One region of the Mesorhizobium sp. WSM2240 genome, then DNA from elsewhere that is predicted to be linked to it. Evidence: riboswitches for the same ligand, from Rfam matches in the RefSeq annotation. Region 1 holds a riboswitch; the other holds the start of a gene.
What was found. A riboswitch is a leader RNA that binds a small molecule or an ion and turns the genes downstream of it on or off. The one in region 1 is predicted to bind S-adenosylmethionine.
Positions count from the first base shown of each region.

Region 1 (4,208 bases):
GGCCGAGGCCGAGCTCCTTCGCCCGCTTCAATGTAGCGGTGCTGCGCGTAGAGATGGCGATGTGGCCGGCCAGCTTCTCGCGGCGGATCACCCGGGCCAGCGACGAGCCGATCAGGCCGATGCCCACCAGGGCAATCTTTTCAAACATGGCTTCGGACATTTTCGGTCAGCTTTTCAGGAATTCAGCGAGTGCGGCGACCACGCCGCGATTGGCCTCTTCGGTGCCGATGGTCATGCGCAGCGCATTCGGGAAGCCGTAGGCTGCCACCCTGCGCAAGATATAGCCGCGCGCGGTCAGATAATCGTCGGCGGCCGCTGCCGAATGCTTCTCGTCCGCCGGGAAGTGGATCAGGACGAAATTGCCGACGCTGGGCGTGACGCGCAGGCCGAGCTTCGGCAGTTCCTGGCTCAGCCAGCCGAGCCATTTTTCATTGTGCGCGACAGTGCGCTCGACATGGGCGCGGTCGCGCATCGCGGCTGCGCCGGCTTCGATCGCCACCGCATTGACGTTGAACGGCCCGCGCATGCGGTTCAGCGCATCGACGATATGGGCCGGCGCATAGGCCCAGCCGACGCGTACGCCGCCGAGGCCGTGGATCTTCGAGAAGGTGCGGGTCATCACCACGTTCTGCGACGACGAGACCAGTTCGATGCCGGATTCATAATCGTTGCGGCGGACATATTCGGCATAGGCCGCATCGAGCACCAGGAGCACATGCTTCGGCAGGCCGGCATGCAGCCGGCGGACTCCCTCGAAAGGAATGTAGGTGCCGGTCGGATTGTTGGGGTTGGCGAGGAAGACGATCTTGGTCCTCGGCGTCACCGCGGCCAGGATCGCATCGACATCGGCGGTCTCGTTCGTTTCCTTGGCGACGACAGGGACGGCGCCGGCGGCCTGTATGTAGATGCGATAGACCAGGAAGCCGTGCTCGGTGAACACGCCCTCGTCGCCGGGCTGGAGGTAACTCTGGGCGAGCAGGCCGATGATCTCGTCCGACCCGTTGGAGCAGACGATGTTCGCCGGGTTCAGCCCATGCGCCTCGGCGATCGCCTCGCGCAGCTTGGTGGCGGAGCCGTCCGGATAGAATTCGAGCTGGCCGGCTACCTCGCGCGCCGCCTCGATCGCTGCAGGCGAGGCGCCGAGCGGGTTTTCGTTCGACGACAGCTTGTGGACCTTGGCGACGCCCGCGGGCGCGGTGCTCTTGCCCGGCACATAGGCGGCGATGTCCATGACGCCTGGCTTGGGCTGCGGGCGGCTTTGATCGATCGGCTGCGTCATGGCTAAAAGTCCGGTTTTGGGGAGCCGCGAAGGCCGCACGGAGATACAAGCCGAGGCACGGATTGTCGAGAAAAAGCTTGGCCAGTTGACGCCGGCCGAGTGTGGATTTACAAGCGGGCCCTCGTGGTGATTTGGCCGGTCGGCTTGCAGCCACGTTAAACAACTTGCTAAAGGGCCGCGAAACAAGTCCGGAACCGGCCGCGATTTCGCAGCCGGTTTTTTGTTTGGAGCTTGTACCATGCCGATCAAAATTCACGATCAGCTTCCCGCTCACGAAGTACTCGTCCGCGAAGGCGTATCCGTCATGGACGAGCGGACGGCACGGCGTCAGGATATCCGCCCGCTGCAGATCGGGCTCCTGAACCTTATGCCCAACAAGATCCGCACGGAGACTCAGTTTGCACGGCTGATCGGCGCCTCGCCCCTGCAGGTTGAACTGACGCTGGTGCGAATCGGCAATCACAGGCCCAAGAACACGCCCGAGGATCACCTCATTACCTTCTACCAGACCTGGGAAGAGGTGGCGGAGCGCAAGTTTGACGGCTTCATCGTCACCGGCGCGCCCGTGGAGCTATTGCCCTTCGAGGAGGTCTCCTATTGGGAGGAACTGACGCGCATCTTCGATTGGACGACCTCTCACGTCCATTCCTCCTTCTTCATCTGCTGGGGCGCGATGGCCGCCGCGCGGCATTTCCACGGCGTTGCGAAACACACGCTTGAGAAAAAAGCCTTCGGCGTCTTCCGTCACCGCAACCACGCTCCCGCCTCGCCTTATCTTGCCGGCTTCTCGGACGACTTCGCCATTCCCGTCTCGCGCTGGACGGAGGTGCGCGCCGCCGACATTCCCACCGGCTCTGGCCTCGAAATGCTCATGGAATCGGACGAAACCGGGCCCTGTCTGCTCGCCGAAACGACCGGCAACCGGCTTTATATGTTCAACCACATCGAATACGATTCGACTTCGCTCAAGGAAGAATATGACCGCGATGTAGCCGCCGGGGTGTCGATCGAAGTGCCGCACGAATACTTCCCCGACGACGATCCGGCCCGCCCGCCGCTTAACCGCTGGCGTTCGCACGCCCATCTGCTCTTCGGCAACTGGATCAACCAGGTCTATCAGACCACGCCATACGAGATCGAGAAGATCGGCGAAGCCCCGCAACTCGTCATGCCGTGAACCGTCTCCTGGCCGCCCTGGACTCTAACGACCAGAAGATCGGCTTCAAATGCCGTGGTGGTTCTGGAACTTCTTCGGCCAGCAGGCGGTTTTTTGCTGAGGCGGCAGGCACTCGCTCCCCTCGTATTGCCGCCAAGCGGCGCGCGTCAGTTTTTCTTTTGCATATCTCGGACCATGCAATCGAACGCTTTTACAGGCGCGGATTGCACGCGTAAGAGTTGTTCTCCAACAATACCAAAAAGCATGGGGAACTGATGAGAAACGGGGCTTGGGCAATTCTTGTCGCGATGATTGCGATAGCCGGCTGTGCGACAGCCGGGCAACAGGATGCAAACGACCAGAAACTACTGAAAGATCCGGCCGCACGCCAGCAGGCGTTGAACAAGTGCATCTCGATCGTGAAGTGGTGGGATCCGCAGGTTAAGCATGAGGTTGCCGAGTTCATGCGGATTTCGACCGACAAGGTGCCGCCTGTTTTCTGTCAACGCATGATGGCAGGCGTTATGAGCGGCCGTATCACCAGCAAGGATATGGTAGCGTTGCGCACAGGCAGCGCGACCAACTTCTTCAAGATCATCAAGGGAGGCTGACGGCGGCACCCTTCCGGGAAGCTGCGACAGCCGCCGAATCCTACCTGTCCAGTTCCGGATAAAACCGGTCCGAAAGCCGCTGCCTTTCGCGTTCGCCGACGAGGCAATCGACCGGCGCGCCCGCCTGCGCCGGAAGGACCCGCGGATCGGGCGAGGCTCCGCTGACTTCCAGGATGAGCTTTCGCCGGATGGCTGTCGCGAACTCCGAGATCGAGCGGATCGGCAGCACAAAGGAGCCGGGGCCGCCGGTAACGCACTCGGCGTAGTAGCGGTCGATCGCCGGGAAGATCGGCGACGGCCGGATCAGGATCGGCAGGCCGTTGACGACGATGTTGCGGCGGAGCGCCGCGTCGCGCGCCTGCATGACCGGGCCGCCGAAATTATTGGGACCGTCGCCGGAGACATCGATGACGCGGCGCGCGCCGTCGAAACCGTTCGTCTCGATCGAAGACGCGCCAAAGTCCAACGCCGCCGAGATCGACGTGCCCCGGAACACGTCGGCCGGCAGGCTTTCCACGCTGTCGGCAAAGGCTCGCGCGCTGTCGGCGCCGTCGATCACCTGCCAGGGCACGATTGACTGCCGGCGAACCGTCCCCGCCCATTCGAAATAGCTGAGCGCGATGCGGCTATTCGGGCCAGAAAGGACGGCCCGGATGAAGCCGGGATGGCGGAGCGCCGCTGCATAGCCGGCGCGCTGGATGGCGAACTCTTCCGGGTCCATCGATTCGGACACGTCGACCGCCAGCACCAGTTCGACATCGACCGCAACGGCGTCGGCGTGGGCCGGGACCGGCCAATGGCATGCAAGCCAGAGAAGCAGGGGCAGTGCCGCTTTCATGTCGGGAACGATAGATCGCCCCGGCCGCCATGCACAGCCCGGCCACGGCCCGTCAGACCTCGGGCGGCATCCTGGCGGTCTGTGCGCCCTGCGGTGTAAGCACCGGCACGAAGACGCGGCGGGAGGCGCGCTTTGCGACGGGTAGGCCCTGATAGAGCCGCTTCTGCGCCTCGACAATGACGACGCCGGAAAAAATCGGCCAGCAGCGCCGGCCGGCGCGCTCGAGGATGCTGTGGAAGCGCAGCATCCAGCGCCGTTTCGAAGGCGGAAAGAGCAGCGCTTCCGACCACGCCGACGGGGTGAAATTCGCCTCGCGAAGCAGCG
Region 1 covers NZ_CP159253.1:4,508,709-4,512,916, forward strand. The annotation lists gene ABVK50_RS22235 (prephenate/arogenate dehydrogenase family protein) at 1-160, opposite strand, end outside; gene hisC (histidinol-phosphate transaminase) at 167-1,279, opposite strand; SAM riboswitch at 1,393-1,470, shown strand; gene metA (homoserine O-succinyltransferase) at 1,518-2,456, shown strand; gene ABVK50_RS22250 (hypothetical protein) at 2,675-3,046, shown strand; gene ABVK50_RS22255 (DUF1194 domain-containing protein) at 3,087-3,884, opposite strand; gene ABVK50_RS22260 (methyltransferase domain-containing protein) at 3,937-4,208, opposite strand, start outside.

Region 2 (4,208 bases), 1.6 Mb from region 1:
GACAGTGGGCATGAACCAACTGCGCAAGATCGGATCAGCGGATACAGCGCCGGAGGCGGCGTTCGTGAACGTTCCCCTGCGCCAGCGGCTCAAGGAGGCGCTGCTGCGGCGCATACTGGGCGGCCACTACCATCCCGGCGAACGGCTGGTGGAATTGCGGATTGCGCAGGAATTCGGGACGAGCCAAGGTCCAGTACGCGAGGCGCTGCGCGAGCTGGAGGCGACCGGCCTCGTCACCAATTTACCGCGGCGCGGGACATATGTCGCCGAGGTGATGGGCGAAGGGCTGCGCGAGATCTATGCGGTGCGCGGCGCGCTCGAGGAGCAGGCGACCAGGACCGCCACGGCCAAGCGGAGCTGCGATCTGGCTCTTCTGCAGCGCGAGGTCGACATGATGCATGCGGCCGCGCTGGCGGCCGATACGCATGGCGTGGTCGAGCATTCGGTAAAGTTCCACCGTGCCATCATGCAGGCGGCCGGCAACCGGCTGCTGCTCAACATCTGGCAGTCGCTGCAGATCGAGACCCGCACCACCATCACGATGCTGGTCGAAGGCCTCGACCTTGTCGAGATCGCCGACAGTCATCAGCCGATCGTCGACGCGATCGCGAGCGGCGACGCCGAGCGGGCGGCGTGCGTGGCGCGCGAGCACCAGGAATATTTCGAGCGGCTGCCGGTGCCGACGCGCACCGGATCCTGAGTTGCGCGTCCGGCGTCAGTCCGCCGGACGAAAATGCTTCGAGAGTTTCAGGCCCTGCGCCTGGTAGTTCGAGCCGAGATCGGTCCCGTAGAGCGCTTTCGGCCGCGACAGCATGTGCTCGTAGACGAGGCGGCCGACGATCTGGCCGTGCTCGAGGATGAACGGCACTTCGTGGCTGCGCACTTCCAGCACAGCGCGGCTGCCGGTACCGCCGGCGGCCGAATGGCCGAAACCGGGATCGAAGAAGCCGGCATAGTGCACCCGGAATTCGCCGACCAACGGATCGAAAGGCGTCATCTCGGCGGCGTAGAGCGGAGGCACGTGCACCGCCTCGCGCGACACAAGGATGTAGAACTCGTCCGGGTCGAGGATGAGTTCGCCCGCCCCGCCGCGATTGTAGAGCGGCTCCCAGAAATCATAGACGCCGTGGGCGGCGCGCTTGTCGACGTCGACCAGGCTGGTGTGGTGCTTGCCGCGATAGCCGATCAGGCGGCCGGCATCGCCGCTGAGGTCGATCGAGAGCGCTATGCCGCCGCCGGAAATGTTCGGCATTTCGGATGCGACCAGCGTTTCGCCAGCGTGCAGCCGGTGAAGCTCCGTTTCCGAAAGCAGCGCGTTGCCGATGCGGAAGCGGATCTGGGAAAGCCGCGAGCCGGTGCGCGCGATGATCGGGAAGGTGCGGGGGCTGACCTCCAGATAGAGCGGGCCGGAATAGCCGGCCTGGATCTTGTCGAATTCCTGGCCGCGATCGGTCATGACGCGGGTGAAGATGTCGAGGCGTCCGGTCGAGCTTTTCGGATTTGCCGAGGCCGACACGCCGGCCGGCAGGTTCAGGCTTTCGAGCAGCGGCACGATGTAGACGCAGCCGGTCTCGAGCACCGCGCCGTTTGTCAGGTCGATCTCGTGCAGCTTCAGCCGATCGAGCTTTTCCGAAACGCGACAGTTCGGTCCCGGCAGGAAGCTGGCGCGCACCCGCCAGGCTTTCTCGCCGAGCCTCAGGTCGAGGCTTGCCGGCTGGATCTGGTCCGCGTCGAGCGCTTTGGCAGACACCAGCGCGCCGGACTGAAACAGCCCCGCAATGTCCTGGTCCGGAAGAATGCCCGTCTGCCGCAAGCGCGTCCGCTCCTTTAAAATATCCGGCGAGGTTTAATGAAGCCGGCAATTGACGCAAGCCGGCCGTGGGTCTAATGGACATTTATCCCGTGGTGATTTGGCCGGTCGGCTTGCAGCCACGTTAAATAAATCGCTAAAGGGCCGTTGATGGACCGGTTGCGATTTTCGCGGCCGGTTTTTTGTATTTTGGGGACAGCGCAATGACCATCGAAAAGAAGCGCAACTGGAAGCCAGCCACCCAGCTCGTGCACTCCGGAACGCTGCGTTCGGGCTTCGGCGAGACCTCCGAGGCGATCTACCTGACGCAGGGCTATGTCTACGACACTGCCGAAGCCGCCGAAGCCCGTTTCAAGGGCGAGGAGCCGGGCTTCATCTATTCGCGCTACGCCAATCCGACCGTCGACATGTTCGAAAAGCGCATGTGCGCGCTGGAGGGCGCCGAGGACGCGCGCGCCACGGCGTCGGGCATGGCGGCGGTGACGGCGGCGATTCTGTGCTCCCTCACGGCCGGCGACCATATCGTTGCCGCGCGCGCGCTGTTCGGCTCCTGCCGGTGGGTGGTCGAGACGCTGGCGCCGAGATACGGCATCGAGGCGACGCTGGTCGACGGCACCAGGATCGAGAATTGGGAGAGGGCGGTGCGCCCCAACACCAAGCTCTTTTTCCTCGAAAGCCCGACCAACCCGACGCTCGAAGTCATCGACATCGAGGCCGTGGCAAGGCTCGCCAATTCGATCGGCGGCCGGCTGGTGGTCGACAATGTATTCGCCACCCCGCTGCAGCAGAAGCCGCTCACGCTCGGCGCGCATGTCGTCGTCTATTCGGCGACCAAGCACATCGACGGCCAGGGGCGGTGTCTCGGCGGCATCATCCTGTCGGACAAGAAGTGGATCGACGAGAATTTGCACGACTATTTCCGCCACACCGGCCCGAGCCTGTCGCCGTTCAACGCCTGGACGCTTCTCAAGGGGCTGGAGACGCTGCCGCTGCGGGTGCGCCAGCAGACGGAAAGCGCCGGCAAAATCGCCGATTTCCTGGCCGAGCGGCCAGAGGTTTCGCGCGTGATCTATCCGGGACGCAGCGATCATCCGCAAGCCGATCTCGTGAAGAAGCAGATGCTCGGCGGCTCGACGCTGATCTGCCTCGACCTGAAGGACGGCAAGAAATCCGCCTTCGCCTTCCAGAACGCACTGGACGTGGTGCTGATCTCCAACAATCTCGGCGACGCCAAAAGCCTGATCACGCACCCCGCGACCACCACGCACAAGAACCTCTCCGACGAGGCGCGCGCCGAACTCGGCATCGGGCCAGGGACGCTGCGCCTTTCGGTCGGGCTGGAGGATACAGACGATCTGCTGGAGGACATCGAGCAGGCGCTGCGGGCGGTGGGGTGAGGTAACACGTCTATTGGCGGTCTGCCGCAGGGGACAGTTTACTTTTTTCCGCCAGCGCGAACCTCTAGACTGCCGCTGCCTTTCCGCGGAAGAAAGTAATACCCGGTCTGGCCGATAACCCGAAATTGCTCGGGTCGAACGATAACGAAATTGTCGTTGACGGTATCGCGGATGGTCTTCCAGTTCCGCGGCAGGGTGGATTTGAAGAAGCGCATGATGGCGTCGGCGAAGGCGCGGAAATTGTCGTAGTAGCGGTTGTGGGTGACATGCTCGTGCATGACTTTCCACAATCGCTCGATGGCGTTGAGATTGGGGGCGTAAGCGGGCAGGAAATGCAGCCGGATGCGGCATCCTGGCCGCGTCAGCCAGCCTCTGACGGCCTCGCCGCGGTGAACCGGCGCCCGGTCGAGGATAAGGTGGATCACACGTTTGTTTGGGTTGGCGCGCTCCAGCTTGGCAAGCAGATCGATCGTCGTCTGTGTCGACATCTTCAGTGTTTCGATCAGCTGCAGGTCGAAGTTCTCCAGGCACAGTGCGCCCATGAGGTTCATGCGTTCACGGCCCTTGCCGCGCTTGACGGCGAGCTTGTCGCCGCGCCGGATCCAGCCATAGGCCGGCCGGCTTTGATACTCGGGATGCACGGCATCGCTGAAGTAGACGATCTCGTCGGGCTCGAGCCGGTTGAGCAGCTTATCGTAGCAGGTCACGAAAGCTTCCTGCGCCGCCGCGTCGGCCTTGGCCGGCAGCCCCTTGGGCTTGCGGTAATCGAAACCCAGCCGGTGCAACAGCTGGATCATTCCCGGTTTGGAATAGGCGATCCCGTAGCGCCGTTCGACATGCGCCATCACCGCCGCCGTGCTCGGAAAAAGCTTGGCCGACAACGTCTCGACCAGTTCGGCTTCCTGGCAGCGCGACAGCTTGCTCTGGCTGCCCTTCCAGCCGAAGCTCCGCAACGCTTGCGTTCCGTCGGTGGTAAAAGCCTTGTGCCAGCCGCGCACCGT
Region 2 covers NZ_CP159253.1:395,398-399,605, forward strand. The annotation lists gene ABVK50_RS01910 (GntR family transcriptional regulator) at 11-700, shown strand; gene ABVK50_RS01915 (2'-deoxycytidine 5'-triphosphate deaminase) at 716-1,813, opposite strand; SAM riboswitch at 1,893-1,970, shown strand; gene ABVK50_RS01920 (O-succinylhomoserine sulfhydrylase) at 2,014-3,207, shown strand; gene ABVK50_RS01925 (IS630 family transposase) at 3,246-4,208, opposite strand, start outside.
Region 2: it holds a riboswitch for S-adenosylmethionine, as region 1 does, so the genes downstream of both, ABVK50_RS01920 (O-succinylhomoserine sulfhydrylase) here and metA (homoserine O-succinyltransferase) in region 1, are expected to answer to the same signal.